3 regions of the Shewanella sp. BJSY2023SW005 genome follow, and region 3 is predicted to be linked to each of the others. Evidence: predicted binding sites of a transcription regulator. Region 3 holds the regulator's gene; each other region holds the start of a gene.
What was found. The regulator NrdR, encoded in region 3, represses ribonucleotide reductase genes. The targets are predictions, from matches to a motif close to AAACACNANATNTNGTGTTT.

Region 1 (5,980 bases), on a different contig from region 3:
TTACAAAATCCCGGCACCCTGAGAATGGACGGCCTGGTTGCCGTAAATGTGCCGGACAGAAGTATAACAGCAACTCAAGCCCAGGTGACGGGGTTTTTTAGCAGGGAAAAGCAATTGTGTTAACCAGTTTTCACTTTTGTACTTACTGAGGGTCGTTGAGCAGATGTATCACCTGGTTGGCCGAACCACGAAACTTCAGCGACGGATCCGCTTGCTCCTGCACGAATTTGCCATCCACCAACACATGAATAAGCCCGAGCAATTCCCGCTGCGCCGGACTGAGTTCATCGAGACGATAACCAGTCCAGAGCCAGACATCCTTTCCAGGGCATTCGTCCCGCACCCGCAGCAGTAAGGCCTTGATGGCGTCAAGATTGCCCGGAAACAGTGGGTCACCACCTGAAAGTGACAAGCCCCTTCTCGGGATCCGGCTGTCATTGAGATCGGCAATGATCCTGTCAGACATCGCCTGGTCGAAAGGATGCCCGGAGCGGGGATCCCAGGTTGACTGGTTATAACAACCCCGGCACTGATGTTCACAACCGGAGACAAACAGGGTTACCCGGGTGCCCGGTCCATTGACCACATCCACGGGGTAATACTGATGATAGTTCATAGCTATATCCACAAGGCGCCCCGAGGGGCGCCTATAAAACAGTTTGTCGTTAAAGGTGCTTAACCCGACGTTTGACCTCTTCCTGCTTGCCATGGTTGAAGGGTCTGGCATCCGGGCTGCCGAGATAACCGCAAACCCTGCGGGTCACAGACACCCGACTGGGCTCATGGTTGCCACACTTGGGGCAGGTAAAGCCCTTGCTGGTACAGATAAACTCACCGGTAAAACCACAGTCGTAACACTCATCTATTGGTGTGTTGGTTCCATAGTAAGGCACCCGGCTGTAGCTGTAGTCCCAGACATTCTCCAGCGCTTCTAGGTTGTGCTGCATATTCGGGTATTCGCCGTAGCAGATGAAACCACCATTGGCGAGCTCGGGATACGGCTGTTCGAAGTCGAGTTTGTCGTAAGGATTTACCTTCTTCTCCACATCCAGGTGGAAGCTGTTGGTGTAATAGCCCTTGTCGGTAACACCATCAACCAGGCCAAAGCTCTTGGCATCCAGCTTGGCAAAACGGCTGCACAGGCTCTCGCTCGGTGTACTGTAGAGGCTGAAACCATAACCGGTTTCCTCTTTCCAGCGCACTGTAGCCGCCTTGAGGTGAGCCACTATGGCAACTGCTTTCTGCCTCAATGTTTCATCGTCAAACACATGGGTGTCTGTACCATAGAGAGCATTGATTGTCTCATGCAGGCCTATATAGCCCAGAGAGATGGAAGCTCGGCCGTTTTTGAAGATTTCGGCAATGTTATCATCACCGCGCAGGCGCACTCCGCAAGCCCCTTCCATATAGAGAATGGGCGCCACTCTGGCCTTGACGTTGGCCAGACGTTCGATGCGGGTATCCAGCGCCTTGCGGGCCATCTCCAGCCTTTGATCCAAAATGCGATAAAACTCGGCTTCATCACCCTTGGCTTCCAGCGCCACCCTCGGCAAGTTCAGGCTGACTACGCCTAGGTTGTTGCGACCTTCATGCAGCAGCTCGCCGTTTTCCTCATAGGTGCCAAGGAAACTGCGACAACCCATAGGAGTCTTGAATGAGCCAGTAACCTTGACCACCTGCTCATAGTTGAGAATATCCGGATACATGCGGATGCTGGCACACTCGAGCGCCAACTGCTTGATGTCGTAGTTGCAGTCGCCGGCCTTATGGTTGATACCATCACGAATGGCAAACACCAACTTGGGGAAAACCGCTGTCTTGCGGTTCTTGCCAAGGCCTTCCATGCGGATCCGCAAAATAGACTCTTGGATCAGCCTCGACTCCCAGCTGGTACCCAAACCGAAACCGAAGGTAACAAAAGGCGTCTGACCATTGGCGGTATGCAGGGTATTGACCTCATATTCCAGCGACTGGAAGGCGTCGTGACACTCTTTCTTGGTCTGCTCTGTGGCAAACGCCTTGGCATCGGTAATCCCCCACTTGAGTGCAGTTTGATAATGCTTGTCGTAGCTCTTGGCCACAAAAGGGGCCAACACTTCATCTATGCGGTTGATTGTGGTGCCGCCATAAATATGGCTGGCGACCTGGGCGATGATCTGCGCGGTAACTGCGGTCGCAGTCGAGATGGATTTTGGTGTCTCAATCTCGGCATTGCCCATCTTAAACCCTTGGGTCAACATGCCACCGAGATCGATCAGCATACAGTTGAACATAGGGAAGAAAGGCGAATAGTCGAGATCGTGATAGTGGATCTCACCGGCCTCATGGGCGGCAACCACATCCTTGGGCAGGATATGATGTTTGGCATAATGTTTGGCGACAATACCGGCCAGGAGATCCCTCTGGGTGGGGATCACCTTGGAGTCTTTATTGGCATTTTCGTTGAGCAGGGTCGCGTTGCTCTGCTCGACCAGGCCGCGGATCTCCAGATTCAGTCGGCTGCTGGATTCACGGCAGATATCTCTGTCGTGACGATATTCAATGTAGCTACGGGCCACTTGCTTGTACGGCCCTTCCATCAACAGGTTTTCGACCCTGTCCTGCAACTCCTGGATATTGACCTCAGCCTTGTCGGTTACCGCCTGGGTGACCAGCGCTGCGACTGTGGCCGCATAGTCCACATCTTCTATACCGCAGTGGCTAGAGGCTGCCAGCACCGCATCCCTTATCCTTGTTTCGTCGAACTGAGTACGGCACCCGTCCCGCTTAATCACTACCGGCATTTCTCTAATCTCCATGTTGTTTATTTAACACCATATATAGTGGTGTTTTATTAACCAAGCACAATATGTAGAGAATTAAGCGACAAATCGCTCTTCAATACCATGATCTGGATCATGGTATTGAAGAGGATGAACAACACTATGGGATTAGTGCCGACGAGCACAACTTGTGGAGATTTTTCCCTTGACCGAGACCCAAACGGCCGCTAGTCAGTACCTCTTTGCCAAGGCCAGATAACTATTGATTTGCCCACTGCCCTGCTGCTGGCTGCCTATGGCTGCTGCGGTGCGCATCAGAGCGCTGACACCACTGAGCCGGGATAACAGTTGAGGATCTTGCTGTGCGGAATCGGCCTTGGCCGCTAGCTTGTTGCTGTTGTTCTCTGCGCTCTCGGCAGTTTGGTTTTCTCCCTTGAGCACGGCGTCCAACTGAACTGCCACCTTGTTGGCCGCCAAAGAGCTCGATGGGGTATACATCATCCCCATATTGCCCATCAGGCTGTCCGCCCCCTTGAGTGCATTGAGCAAAGGGCTTTGACTGGCCTGTTGTCTGAGCAAACCAATCTGGCCTTGAATAAACTCCTTGAGGCTGGCGTTATCCTTGGTATCAACTCCCATCAGGCCGCTGCCCTGCAATCTGGCCATCTGGCTTTCAGACAACAGCCCTTCGTCGCCGAGGCGCGCCAGCAGCTTGGGTAAATCGGCACTGCTGAACTGGCCTGAGCCGAAAAATTCCTTGGCCAACTCCTGCACCCGCGCGGCTCTTTTACCATCGTTGGAGAGGGATATGCTGTCCTGCCCTATGTTTGCCGAGGCTGAACCCTGGCTCTTGCTGTCATTGACAGTTTCAGTGTCGACAACCGAGAGACCGCTGCCGCTGGTAAGACGATTGTTGACGCCATAGGCATCGACCCCGGACAATCTGGGATCCACAGAGGAATGGATAGGCTGCATGTCAGTTTTCCGTCATATCGACGCCCAAGCGGTTGTTTTTAAGACAAGATTGTCATAAAAATTGTCAAAAAATCGCCCTTGAAGCGCCTTGATGCTGATGATGTGGTGACTATGCAGGAAGTGTGCCCATACCAAGCACTAACAAAAAAGCGCCTGTTTCAGAGACGCCCCAACGCCGCATCAATCAGATGCGAGGCCTGCTGCACCGCCTTCTCACCGGCGGCAATGGCTTCACTGGCACGGTGAAACTCCATGGTGCCTATGTCAGACACCTTGGGCACGATACAGATATCCGGTGGATCCCCCATCAAGCGCGCGCGCTTGTGGCGCTGCTCCAGAATATCCATCGACTGTGACATCACAGCCAACATGCCGGGTTCGGCCTTATTGCCGAGGGAGAACTTGTCGGTCAGGCCGGAAATATAATCCTTGCCCTTGGCCAACAGATCCATAAAACCGTTCTCGGAGGAATGCTCCACCACTTTGTTCTGTAATGAGTGCTCTTCACTGTTGAGTGCCACCGGCAGTACCTGCAACTGTTCGCGCCTGTGACCATGCAGATCGACACCTATCACCAAACTGGCCCCCATGGCTCTGGCCACAGACACGGGAATGGGATTCACCACGGCGCCATCCACCAACCAACGATGGCCCTGACGCACCGGCGACATGATCCCCGGCATGGAGCAGGAAGCCCTGACGGCCTGGCGCAAGTCGCCCTGACGGAACCAGATCTCCTGCCCTGAGTAGAGGTCGGTCGACACCGCTGTAAAGGGATATTTGAGCTCTTCAATCAAGAGATCGCCGATGCGGTCCTGAATGGCATTGAACACCTTGTCACCACTGATGAGTCCGCCCCGGCCCCAACTGATATCCATCAATCCCAACACGTCCCAACTGGAAAAACTGCGCACCCAGTCTTCCAGTTCTTCGAGGCGTTCATTGGCATAGGCCGCACCGACCAGGGCACCTATGGATGAACCGGCCACCTTGGCCGGATGCACCCCCATGGCAGCCAGACCTTTGAGCACTCCTATGTGGGCCCATCCTTTGGCGGCGCCACTTCCGAGGGCGATACCGATACAAGGGTTATGACTCTGCGCCATCCTTTCTCCTTAAAAAACTCCAAGCTATGCCATTCAGCCAAAGCAGCATACACCCGAAGCCTGAGCGGCTCCAGATTTTATCCGGCAGGCTTTCAGCCATGAGCTTGCGACCTTTTTAAGCAAAAGTCGCCGCTGTTTCGACACTCCTTTGACTAAATACATGCCCAGCGCCACAAAAGCCGTTATAATATGCGGTCGTTTTTATTGAGGAGTTAACCTTTGCATTTTTCCGATTTTTCGCTGGATCAGCGTCTGCTGCAAACCCTTAAGCATATGGGTATCGACGAGCCTACCGAAATTCAGCGTGAAGCGATTCCCGTAGCGCTGGCCGGGAAAGACCTGATGGCCTCATCCAAGACGGGCTCGGGAAAGACCTTGGCCTTTTTGCTGCCGGCAATGCAAAGGGTGATCTCCACCAAGGCGCTCAGCAAGCGCGATCCCAGGGTATTGATACTCCTGCCGACCCGTGAGCTGGCCAACCAGGTTTACGCCCAGCTGCGTCTGTTGGTTGCCAATACCCAATATAGAGCCATCAGTGTGCTTGGCGGGGAAAACTTCAACGATCAGGCCAAGGCGCTGGCGCGGGATCCACACTTTATCGTCGCCACCCCGGGACGGATTGCCGACCACCTGTCACAACGCCATCTGTATCTGGAAGGGCTGGAACTGCTTATTCTTGACGAAGCCGACCGCATGCTGGATCTCGGCTTTGCCCCGCAACTCAAGGCAATCAACGACGCTGCCAACCATAGACGGCGTCAAACACTGATGTTCTCGGCCACTCTGGAACATGAAGAGGTCAATGACATCGCCACCACCTTGCTCAATGATCCACTGCACGTAGCCATTGGCGCCGCCAATGCCGAGCATCAGGACATACACCAGCGTATTTTCCTCTGTGACCATCTGGATCATAAAGAGGCGCTGCTGACTGAGCTGCTAAAGCGCGAGCAACAGCGCCAGGTGATCATCTTCACCGCCACCCGCCAGGATACCGACAGATTAGCCGAGAAGCTCAAGCAAGAAGGCTACAGCGCCGTGGCGCTCAGTGGTGAACTGCGCCAAAGCGCCCGCAACCAGATAATGGATCAGTTCAGCCGTGGCCAGCAGCAAATTCTGGTGACAACCGACGTCGCC
Region 2 (5,980 bases), on a different contig from region 3:
GGAAAAAATGCTCACCTTACGGGCTTCGAGCGCTGCCAGGAGAGTCCTGTGCTCTGTGGTATACAGCAGCAGGGGCTCTCCGCGCAGCAGCACGATAGGGGCTTTGTTAAAGGTCAAAGTCGGAGAACTCATCGTCGTCGACAGCCGAATCTATCTGGCCGACCAGGTAGGATGATACTTCCACTTCCTGAGGCGCGACCTGTACGGCATCGCTCTCCAGCCAGTTTTTCATCCAGGGCAGGGGATCGCTCTGCTCACTGTATGGTGCGCCCAGGTTAACCGCCTTCATTCTCTGATTGGTAATGAACTCCACATACTGGCAGAGAATGGTTTCGTTCAGGCCTATCATGGAACCATCCTTGAACAGGTACTTGGCCCAAGCCTTTTCCTGCTCGGCGGCGCGCAGGAACAGATCGTAAGCTTCCTGCTGGCACTCTTTGGCGATTTCACCCATCTCAGGGTCATCTTTGCCACCCTGCATCAGGTTGATAATGTGTTGGGTCGAGTTCAGGTGCAAAGCTTCATCGCGGGCGATCAGGCGAATGATCTTGGCGTTGCCTTCCATCAGTTTGCGCTCGGCAAAGGCAAAGGAGCAGGCGAAGCTGACGTAAAAACGTATCGCTTCGAGCGCATTGACCGACATCATGCACAGATAGAGGGCTTTTTTGATGGTGCGGGTAGTGACTTCAAGCGTGTGACCGTTGACGTCAAACTTGCCTTCACCATGCAGGTGATACAACTGAGTCAGCTCGATAAGGCGGTCATAATACTCGGCAATATCGCCGGCGCGCTTGAGGATCTCCTCATTGACCACTATGTCATCGAACACCACGGATGGGTCGTTGACAATATTGCGGATGATATGAGTGTAGGAACGGCTGTGAATGGTCTCGGAGAAGGACCAGGTTTCAATCCAGGTTTCCAGCTCAGGCAGGGACACCAGCGGCAGGAAAGCCACATTGGGGCTGCGGCCCTGAATCGAGTCCAACAGGGTTTGGTACTTGAGGTTGGAGAGGAAGATATGCTTTTCATGATCCGGCAGGGCGCCGAAATCGATTTTGTCGCGGCTGACATCTACTTCTTCCGGGCGCCAGAAGAAAGATAACTGCTTTTCGATCAGTTTCTCGAATACTTCGTACTTCTGTTGATCGTAACGGGCCACGTTAACCGCCTGACCGAGAAACATAGGTTCGCGGGTGGCATCGTTGGGGGTTTGACAAAAAATTGAATAAGCCATGATCTACTCTTTCCAAACAACGGGGCCACCTGGGCCCCGAACTTGTTACTTAATCCTGCTTAAATCTTGCAGGCGCCGCCGGCACAACCGTCGTCTTCCTTCTCGATGCTGGTAATGTCATCGAATTTGTCGGAAGCACCATCACGGGTGTTGTGGTAGTAAAGGGTCTTGACCCCGAGTTTGTAGGCGGTCAACAGATCCTTGAGCAGCAGCTTCATCGGAACCTTGTTACTTTCAAACTTGGATGGGTCATAGTTGGTATTGGCCGAAATCGCCTGATCGACAAACTTCTGCATAATACCCACCAACTGCAGGTAACCGTCGTTGCCGGGCATCTGCCACAGCAGTTCGTACTTGTCCTTGAGTTCTTCGTAATCGGGCACCACTTGCTTGAGCTGGCCATCTTTACTGGCCTTGACGCTGATAAGGCCGCGTGGAGGCTCAATACCATTGGTGGCGTTGGAGATCTGCGAAGAGGTCTCTGACGGCATCAGTGCCGACAGGGTCGAGTTACGCAGGCCATGCTGCTTGATATCGTGACGCAGAGCATCCCAATCCAGGTGCAGCGGCTCATCACAAATCTTGTCCAGATCCCGCTTGTAGGTATCTACCGGCATGATCCCCTGAGAATAAGTGGTCTCATGGAACAGCGGGCAGGCACCCAGTTCTTTGGCCAGATTCATCGAGGCCTTGAGCAGGTAGTACTGTATGGCTTCAAATGTTCTGTGGGTCAGGCCGTTGGCGCTGCCGTCAGAGTATTTCACGCCGTTCTTGGCAAGATAGTTGGCGAAGTTGATGACCCCGATACCCAGAGTGCGGCGGTTCATCGATGCCGTCTTGGCAGAAGGAATAGGGTAGTCCTGGTAGTCCAGCAGGTTATCCAGGGCGCGCACAGCCAAATCGGCAAGGCCTTCCAGTTCGCCCAAGTCTTTTATCGCACCCAGGTTCAGCGCTGACAGAGTACAAAGGGCGATTTCACCATTTGGGTCGTCAATATTGTTCAGTGGTTTGGTTGGCAGGGCAATCTCAAGACACAGGTTGGACTGACGCACTGGGGCCACTTCGGCGTTGAACGGACTGTGGGTGTTACAGTGATCCACGTTCTGCACATAGATACGACCTGTGGAGGCGCGCTCCTGCATCATCAGCGAGAAGAGCTCGACCGCTTTTAGGGTCTTCTTGCGAATGCTCTGGTCCTGCTCATATTTCACATACAGGCGCTCAAACTCGTCCTGATCGGCAAAGAAGGCGTCATATAAGCCGGGAACGTCCGATGGGCTGAACAGGGTGATGTTCTCACCTTTAATCATCCGCTGATACATCAGCTTGTTGATCTGTACGCCGTAGTCCAGGTGACGGATACGGTTGTCTTCAACACCACGGTTATTTTTCAGTACCAGCAGCGATTCAACTTCCAGGTGCCAGATAGGGTAGAACAGAGTTGCAGCACCGCCGCGAACGCCGCCCTGGGAGCAGGATTTCACCGCAGTCTGGAAATACTTGTAGAAAGGCAAACAACCTGTGTGGAAGGCTTCACCACCACGAATAGGGCTTCCCAGAGCGCGAATGCGGCCGGCATTCACACCGATACCGGCTCTCTGACTGACATACTTGACGATGGAAGAGGCCGTGGCATTGATGGAGTCCAGGCTGTCGTCACACTCGATCAACACGCAAGAGCTGAACTGACGGGTCGGCGTACGCACGCCGGACATGATAGGGGTCGGCAAAGAGATCTTGAAGGTAGAAACCGCATCATAGAAGTCTTTGACATACTGCAGCCGGGTTTCCTTCGGATAACGGGCAAACAGGCAAGCGGCCACCAGAATATAGAGGAACTGGGCACTTTCGTAGACTTCATGAGTCACACGGTTTTGTACCAGATACTTGCCTTCCAGCTGTTTGACGGCGGCATAGGAGAAGTTCATATCGCGCCAATGGTCGATATAGCTGTCGAGCACATCCAGTTCTTCACGGCTGTAGTCTTCCAGCACATGCTTGTCGTACTTGCCCATGGCGACCAACTTGCTGACATGATCGTACAGTTTTGGCGGCTCAAACTGACCAAAGGCCTTCTTACGCAAATGAAAAACAGCAAGGCGAGCGGCCAGGAACTGATAGTCCGGAGAGTCGGGAGAGATCAGGTCGGCGGCAGCCTTGATAATGGTTTCATGGATGGCCTCGGTGGGGATGCCATCGAAAAACTGCAGGTGAGAACGCAACTCCACCTCGGAAACCGAGACGTTGTTTAATCCTTTAGCTGCCCAGGTGATAACGCGGTGGATCTTATCGAGATCTATCGTCTCGCGTGCGCCACTGCGTTTGGTAACTGTCATAGTGCTATTCATTGAAGATAGGCCTTGGTTGTAATATCTGTGAAATGACGCGACGGCGTCATTAAACCTTCCCTTGTAAAACAATCAACCGAACAGTTAACGACGGCGGCCCGAGAGGGCTCTGTTAACCGGGAGTTTCCAGTGCAAGACTAGTATGTCTGATTGCTACCGATACACAAGATATGGTGTTTTTCTATATCTTGGATAACAAGATAGTGAGGTATGGCACTTTTTGCAAGCCTGAGTTTTGGGTATATCTTGTGGATATCTTGAGGATATTGACTGGCCGATTCCGCAAAGCGGCATCATTGCTGGCGCACAGTCGTCATGGTCAAAATTCAAGCGATCTCACTCAAGGTGATCGACTGCTAAAATAAGCAGCGATCCGCGATCCCGCGCAGATCCGGTCGGTTAAAGCAGCATCCGGACTGCGACTTTCTTTAAGGTCTTGTCTACTCAGGAAAACAGTGCCAATTTAGTGCTTGTCTTACCTTGTTACCACAATGGCAGCGACATCACTGCCTGTGGATGATTTAACTGCCAATCGGCGCCCCATTCCGCCGGTTTATCCTCGGCCGCCAGATATCCCCACATGGCGATGGCAGAGGGCATATTCACCGCCTGCGCCGCTGCTATGTCGCGCTCGGCATCGCCAAGATAGAGAATACGTTCGGGAGCGCAGTTAAGCTGCTGAGCAGCCAGCAACATAGGGGCTGGGTGGGGCTTACGATAGAGGGTTGTATCGGCACTGACCACAGCATCAAAGCGCTTAAGCAGCCCCATGCGCTCTAACAAGGGCCGGGTAAAACGCGCCGGTTTATTGGTGACAATCCCCAGCGGTAAGGCTCTTGATAGGGCACTGTCCAGCAAGGCTTCTATGCCTTCAAACAAACAGGCTTTTTGGCCGTTAACCGCATCATATTCCCTGAGCATCGCTTGCCGGAGATGCTCCTGTTCCTCGGCTGAGGCTTGGGGCACGGCGGCTTGCACCATGGCAAGCGAGCCGTGAGAGGCCAGAGTGCGAAGAAGTTTGCGCTTATCCTCTATCGATACCCCATGGGATGCAAGGGCCAAGGCCAGTGCTTCGGTCAGGTCCTCGGCGGTATCCACCAGAGTCCCGTCCAAGTCGAACAGAATCCCTTGAAACGGCAGCTTAGGCGTCATGGCATCAGTCCTGGCGTTGGCAGGCAATCATATAGTTGACTTCAACGCTCTTGGTGTAACTGAATACGCCACTCAAGGGGTTGTATTTGATGCCCAGCGCGTCACGGCACAATAGTTCGGTGTTTTCTGCCATGGCAATTAATTCGGATGGGCGGATAAACTTACTGTGGTCATGGGTACCTGCCGGCAGCATTTTCAGCACATACTCGGCACCGAGTATGGTTTGCACCCAGGACATGATGTTGCGGTTAATGGTGGAGAAGAACACCCAACCTCCGGGCTTGACCATATCGCAACAAGCCTGGATCACAGATTGCGGATCCGGTACATGCTCGAGCATCTCCATACAGGTAACAGTGTCGTAATGCCCCTGATGATTCTGGGCATGCACTTCGGCGGTTTCCTGCAGGTAGTCTATGCTGACGCCGGCTTCCAGTGCATGCAGCCTGGCGACTTCCAACGGCTCAAAGCCCATATCCAACCCGGTGACCTTGGCGCCAATGCGGGCCATGCTCTCGGACAGAATGCCACCGCCGCAGCCGACATCCAGTACCTGCTTGTCAAAGATACCGCCGGATTGAGCGTCTATATAATTAAGGCGCAGGGGGTTGAGTTCATGCAGTGGCTTGAATTCACCGGCAGGATCCCACCAACTGGCGGCCATACTTTCAAACTTGGCAATTTCCTGAGGGTCGACATTGGGTTGAGAAGACATATTCAGACCTGAAACAGCAATAATAAAGATGTGCCCATTATAACCATATAAGCCATAGGGAAGGGCAGCATAAATTGGCGCCTCAATGTGATCGATAGCACTAAAGGCCAAAAGCTGCACAAAATATCGGCAAGATTCGGTTTTTGATGATAAAAACAGCAACGGAACTCATGTCTATGACGGTGATATCTGCCCCCGCTCGCGACTTGTATCATGCCCTTGGCGTTTTTGGCTGCAAAGGCGGCTTTAAGGACTTCCGACATTAAATAACTGTGTTAGAATGCCAAATCACGTTTGTTGGGCTCGACAATGACACGGATTACAAGTTGTCAGCTAATTTAAGGGGATCGAGCAGTTTATGACTGATCTGGCTTTATCAATTTCGCCAATAAATATTGAAGACGAACTAAAGAACTCCTATCTGGATTACGCCATGAGCGTTATCGTCGGGCGGGCATTGCCAGACGTACGCGACGGCCTCAAGCCGGTGCATCGCCGCGTACTCTTTGCGATGAACGAGCTGAAAAA
Region 3 (5,980 bases):
CCCCAGGGCGATGATACCGTCGAACTTGCCACTGGCGGCAACACGACGGGCGGCCAAAGGCAGCTCGAAAGCACCAGGTACGCGTACCACAGTGATGTTGTCTTCACTTATCTGACCGAAACGCTTAAGAGTGTCTACGGCACCCTCCAGCAGACTTTCAACCACAAAGCTGTTGAAACGGGATACAACGATCGCGACTTTGGCGTTTTTTGCTTCGATATTACCTTGAACTATGTTCATTATCTTACCTAACTTAGCTAAAGCACCCGGCCGGGGGCAAAAAGTGGCGCTATGATAGCACGCAATTTACCCCTTCGCCCTATGCAATTATTCGGAAATGGTTAATTAATTTGGTCGGCTCATTCGCCGGGAATATACTCAGTGACTTCCAGACCAAAGCCCCCCAAAGAGTGATAACGCTTGGGCGAGCTGAGCAGGCGCATTTTGTTGACACCAAGCGTCGCCAGAATCTGTGAGCCTACGCCAACCCTTTGGGAGGTTCCCTGCCATTTGGCGGTCACCGGCACTTCACCCTTGTCTTCGGCTTCGAAAGCCTTGACCTTGGCGATAATGCTCTCGTTAGGCTCCTGGTTACCCAGCAGCAACAGCACGCCACCATCGGCGGCAATCCGCGCCATGGCTTGCTCAAGCGGCCAGCTGCGCACTTCATCGCGCTCAGAGAACAGCAGGTCATTAATGGTGTTTTGCAGGTGTACCCGCACCAGAATATTGTCAACAATCTCGCCCTTGACCATGGCAAAGTGCAGTTGATTATCTATGGTGTCGCGAAAGGTGTGTAGCTCAAACTCACCGAAACGGGTAGGCAGCTTGCACCTGGCCTCACGCACCACTGTGGTTTCTGTGTTATTGCGGTAATTGATCAGATCGGCAATGGTGCCCATCTTAACGCCGTGCTCCTTGGCGAACACTTCCAGATCCGGACGGCGCGCCATGGTGCCATCCTCGTTAAGGATCTCCACGATCACAGCCGAAGGTTCCAAACCGGCCAAACGCGCCAGATCGCAACCGGCTTCGGTATGACCGGCGCGCACCAGCACTCCGCCATCCTGCGCCATCAAAGGGAAGATATGCCCGGGCTGAACTATGTCGGACGGCGTGGCATTTTTAGCCACAGCCGCCTGTACTGTCACGGCGCGGTCATGGGCGCTAATACCTGTGGTCACCCCTTCAGCGGCCTCGATGGAGACGGTGAAGTTGGTCGAAAACTGGGCGTTGTTATTGCTGACCATCAGCGGCAGATTCAGCTGCTGGCAGCGAGCCTTGGTCATGGTTTGGCAGATAAGACCACGGCCGAAGCGAGCCATGAAGTTGATCGCTTCCGGGGTAACTTTCTCCGCCGCCATGATGAGGTCGCCCTCATTTTCTCTGTCCTCATCGTCCATCAGGATAACCATTTTGCCCTGACGAATATCCTCGATGATCTCTTCGATACTGTGTAGCGCCATTGTAAGACCTTTATCTCTTGTTCTGTGTAATCAATGAATTCTAACCTGTTAGCGCGCGATAACCAGTGGGCTGGCGCACATCTAGCGCATGAAGCCGGCCTTGGCGAGCATAGCCAGGGTGACACCTTCGCTCGGCTGCGCTTCCTCTTTGTGCTGCATCAGACGCTCAAGATAGCGGGCTATCTGATCCACCTCCAGATTGACCTTATCGCCGGGGCGCAGCTCAAGCAGAGTGGTTTCACTGGCGGTATGCGGCACTATGGTGAGACGGAAATTGCGGCCATCCACTTCGTTAACCGTGAGGCTGACGCCATCGACGGTAATGGAGCCTTTATGGGCAATGTAACGGGCCAGCTCAGCGGGTGCCTCGAGCCAAAACTCCAGCGCCTTGCCCCTTGGAGTCACACTGATGACCCGCGCCATACCATCCACATGGCCACTGACCAAGTGCCCACCCAAGCGGGTGTTTGGCGTGACCGCCTTTTCCAGGTTGACTTTGGTGCCGACGCTGTAGCGGTCAAAGCCGGTGAGACTGACAGTTTCGGCCGAAACATCGGCCACATAACCCTCCGCCAGGCGTTCAACCACGGTCAGACACACGCCGTTGGTGGCAATGCTATCGCCCAGACGCACATCACTGAGATCCAACTTGCCGCTGGCCACAGTCAGACGAATATCATCACCACGGCGCTCCAGTGCCCGTATTGTACCGACAGCTTCAATTATTCCGGTAAACATTCAATCACCTATCTTGAGAGTAAGCCGGGTATCATTGCCAAGCTTACGTTGATCTGTTACCCGTATCGCCGGGGTATCGGCTATCTGCTGATAGTTTGGCAAGGCCAGCAGGTTTCGGCCAGCGGCGCCAAGCAGTTTCGGGGCTTGATAAAGCAGCAGTTCATCGGCCAACCCGGCACTAATAAAGGCGCCGCAAAGCGTTGCCCCGGCCTCGACCAACACCGCATTACAGCTCTGGCTCAGGTGTTGCAGCAACGCCGCGATATCGACTCTGTTGTCTTCACCGGCCAGCACCAAAGTGGTGACATAAGGCGGCAAAGCGGCTAGGAATTCATCCTCATAGGGACGGCAGCTGACCAAGAGCACCGGGCTGGCAATTTGCAACAGCCTGGCATCGAGCGGCATACGGCAGTTGCTGTCGAGTATCACTCGCAGCGGTTGAATAAGCTGTTGCTCGCTGAGGGTTTCACCCAGGCTGCCAAGCTCAGCGTGCCGGACATTCAGGGAAGGGTCATCGGCCAATACGGTTTCAATGCCGGTGAGCAGAGCGCAACTGCGGGCTCTGAGCCTTTGCACGTCGCGGCGCGCCTCGGGGCCGGTTATCCATTTGGACTCACCGTTGGCCAGTGCCGTCTTGCCATCGAGACTCGCCGCCAGTTTGAGGGTGACCCAAGGGCGATTTCGCTCCATTCGCGATAAAAAGCCCGGATTCAACTCTCTGGCCTGCTCGGCCAAGAGACCGCTCTGCACCTGGATCCCAGCTTCCTGCAGCATGCCGATACCTTGGCCGGCCACCTGAGGGTTGGGATCTGTCATTGCCACCACCACCCGCTTGAGGCCATGTTTAATTAAGGCTTCGGCACAGGGCGGCGTGCGACCATAGTGACTGCAAGGTTCGAGGGTGACATAGGCAGTAGCACCGCGGGCCTTGTCAGCGGCCATTTTCAGGGCATGTACTTCGGCATGGGGCTCACCGGCACGCTGGTGCCAGCCTTCGCCGACAATCTTGCCACCGGCATCTATGATGACGCAGCCGACATTGGGGTTGGGGCGGGTTGTATAACGGCCACGGCGAGCCAGCATTATGGCGCGGCTCATCATGGCGATATCAGTATTGGACCACATGGGGGTTTCCGTTACTTAACAGTTGGCTGTGACTGACAGCCTATTTTTTCTCCAGCTTGGCAATCGCTTCACCAAACTCTGACACATCTTCAAAGGCACGATACACAGAGGCAAAGCGAATATAGGCCACCTTATCCAGCTCAATAAGATGATCCATCATCAGATTGCCGATCATTTCCGAGGTCACTTCCCGCTCGCCTGTGGCTCTGAGGGTGGACTTGATCTTGCTGATCGCCTCTTCAATCTTATCCATGGAAACCGGACGTTTCTCGGCGGCGCGCAGCATACCGCCGCGCAGCTTGTCCTCATCGAACGGTTGCCTGCTGCCATCGCGCTTGATCACTCTGGGCATGACAAGCTCGGCACCTTCAAAGGTGGTAAAGCGTTCATGACACAGAGTACATTCCCGGCGACGGCGCACCTGATGACCGTCTGCCACCAGCCTGGAATCTATCACCTTGGTATCCGTCGCACTGCAAAATGGACAATGCATTATGCCTCCTGGTGCTCAGTTGCCGGCAGCGGCTGCTGCTAAATGGCAGAAACAAAAATGGCCGCTGAATTCAGCGGCCATCGAAGTTTATCCTATTCCCTTGAAAAGGTTAACCGTAAACAGGGAAGCGAGCGCACAGTTCCAGCACCTGGCCCTTCACTCGCTCGATAACGGCGTCATCGTGAGCATTGTCGAGCACATCACAGATCCAGCCGGTCAGTTCACGGGCTTCGGCTTCCTTGAAACCGCGGCGAGTGATGGCCGGAGTACCGATACGCACCCCGGAGGTCACAAAGGGTGAGCGGGGATCATTAGGCACTGAGTTCTTGTTGACTGTGATATTGGCACGGCCCAGAGCGGCGTCGGCTTCTTTACCGGTCAGCTCACGGCCAATCAGGTCCACCAGCATCAGATGGTTGCTGGTACCGCCGGAAACTATCTTGTAACCGCGTTCGAGGAACACCTCAACCATGGCCTTGGCGTTATTAACCACCTGCTGCTGATAGGTTTTGAATTCCGGCTCCAGTGCTTCTTTGAAGGCCACGGCTTTACCGGCGATAACGTGCATCAGAGGACCACCCTGACCGCCCGGGAATACCGCGGAATTCAGCTTCTTGTACAGATCTTCATCGTCGGCAGCCGACAGAATCACACCACCGCGGGGACCGGCCAGTGTCTTGTGAGTGGTCGAAGTCACCACGTGGGCGTGCGGCACAGGGTTAGGATAAACACCGGCAGCGATAAGACCGGCCACGTGGGCCATATCGACAAACAGGTAAGCGCCAATTTTGTCGGCGATTTCGCGCAGCTTGGCCCAGTCAACTATGCCTGAGTAGGCCGAGAAGCCGCCGATGATCATCTTGGGCTTGTGTTCCAGCGCCAGCGTTTCGAGTTCGCTGTAGTCAATCTTGCCGGACTCGTCGATACCGTAAGGAATGATGTTATACAGCTTGCCGGAAAAGTTAACCGGAGAGCCGTGGGTCAAGTGACCACCGTGAGCCAGGTTCATCCCCAGTACGGTATCGCCGGGTTGCAGCAACGCCATATAAACCGCGCTGTTGGCCTGTGAACCTGAGTGTGGCTGAACGTTGGCGTAAGTAGCGCCAAACAGCTGCTTGGCACGCTCAATTGCCAGAGTCTCCACCACATCGACATACTCACAACCACCGTAGTAACGCTTGCCTGGATAACCTTCGGCATACTTGTTGGTCAGTTGTGAGCCCTGGGCTTCCATGACTCTGGGGCTGGTGTAGTTTTCGGAGGCGATCAGCTCAATGTGCTCTTCCTGACGACGGGTTTCATCCTCAATCGCCTTGAACAGCTCAGGATCATAGTCGGCAATGTTCATACTTTTCTTCAGCATCTGTCACTCCAGCTGGCAAATCTTATTGGTAGGGTTGCGCGGTATTCTACTCTGAGTGTGACAAATATCCCAGTCGCAGGATGATGAAAATCCTTGTGTCAGCAGATGACTATGTTTCATTTGCTGAACAATGGTGCCGCTATCTGGCCGCATCTGGCAGGAGCCCTGTCAAATTGGTAAACTGCCGCCAGTTTAGGAAAACTCAGTTCAGGACAACAGAGAAACAATATGGCTCAGTTTGTATACAGCATGCTGAGGGTCGGTAAAATAGTGCCGCCCAAAAAGCAGATCCTCAAAGATATTTCATTGAGTTTCTTCCCCGGCGCCAAAATTGGTGTCCTGGGTCTCAACGGCTCGGGTAAATCCACCCTGTTGAAAATCATGGCAGGTCTGGACACAGAAATTGAAGGTGAAGCCCGTCCCATGCCGGGACTCAAGATAGGTTACCTACCCCAGGAGCCCCAGCTTGATCCCAACAAGACAGTACGGGAAACCATAGAAGAAGCCGTCAGCGAAGCCAAAAACGCCCTCAAGCGTCTGGATGAAGTCTATGCGGCCTATGCTGAGCCGGATGCCGACTTCGACGCCCTGGCCAAGGAGCAAGGCGAGCTGGAAGCCATCATTCAGGCCCAGGATGCCCACAATCTGGACAACATTCTCGAGCGCGCCGCCAACGCCCTGCGTCTGCCGGAATGGGACGCCAAGGTGGAGGTGCTCTCCGGGGGTGAACGTCGCCGGGTGGCCATCTGTCGTCTGCTGCTGGAAAAGCCGGAGATGCTGCTGCTGGACGAACCG

Region 1: nrdD (anaerobic ribonucleoside-triphosphate reductase) is a predicted target of NrdR. The motif match lies at 2,809-2,828, and genes of this name have one in related genera.
Region 2: nrdA (class 1a ribonucleoside-diphosphate reductase subunit alpha) is a predicted target of NrdR. The motif match lies at 3,745-3,764, and genes of this name have one in related genera.

What each region holds. Positions count from the first base shown of each region.
Region 1 covers NZ_JBKORJ010000053.1:67,329-73,308, forward strand. Annotated here, with positions in the region: gene nrdG (anaerobic ribonucleoside-triphosphate reductase-activating protein) at 143-616, opposite strand; gene nrdD (anaerobic ribonucleoside-triphosphate reductase) at 666-2,783, opposite strand; gene ACMHXI_RS16135 (hypothetical protein) at 2,994-3,737, opposite strand; gene rssA (patatin-like phospholipase RssA) at 3,896-4,843, opposite strand; gene ACMHXI_RS16145 (DEAD/DEAH box helicase) at 5,063-5,980, shown strand, end outside.
Region 2 covers NZ_JBKORJ010000020.1:256,044-262,023, reverse strand. Annotated here, with positions in the region: gene yfaE (class I ribonucleotide reductase maintenance protein YfaE) at 1-132, opposite strand, end outside; gene nrdB (class Ia ribonucleoside-diphosphate reductase subunit beta) at 107-1,237, opposite strand; gene nrdA (class 1a ribonucleoside-diphosphate reductase subunit alpha) at 1,297-3,585, opposite strand; gene ACMHXI_RS05470 (HAD family hydrolase) at 4,069-4,737, opposite strand; gene ubiG (bifunctional 2-polyprenyl-6-hydroxyphenol methylase/3-demethylubiquinol 3-O-methyltransferase UbiG) at 4,742-5,452, opposite strand; gene gyrA (DNA topoisomerase (ATP-hydrolyzing) subunit A) at 5,811-5,980, shown strand, end outside.
Region 3 covers NZ_JBKORJ010000065.1:51,907-57,886, reverse strand. Annotated here, with positions in the region: gene ribE (6,7-dimethyl-8-ribityllumazine synthase) at 1-240, opposite strand, end outside; gene ribBA (bifunctional 3,4-dihydroxy-2-butanone-4-phosphate synthase/GTP cyclohydrolase II) at 360-1,466, opposite strand; gene ACMHXI_RS20860 (riboflavin synthase) at 1,548-2,204, opposite strand; gene ribD (bifunctional diaminohydroxyphosphoribosylaminopyrimidine deaminase/5-amino-6-(5-phosphoribosylamino)uracil reductase RibD) at 2,205-3,329, opposite strand; gene nrdR (transcriptional regulator NrdR) at 3,370-3,822, opposite strand; gene glyA (serine hydroxymethyltransferase) at 3,932-5,185, opposite strand; gene ettA (energy-dependent translational throttle protein EttA) at 5,414-5,980, shown strand, end outside.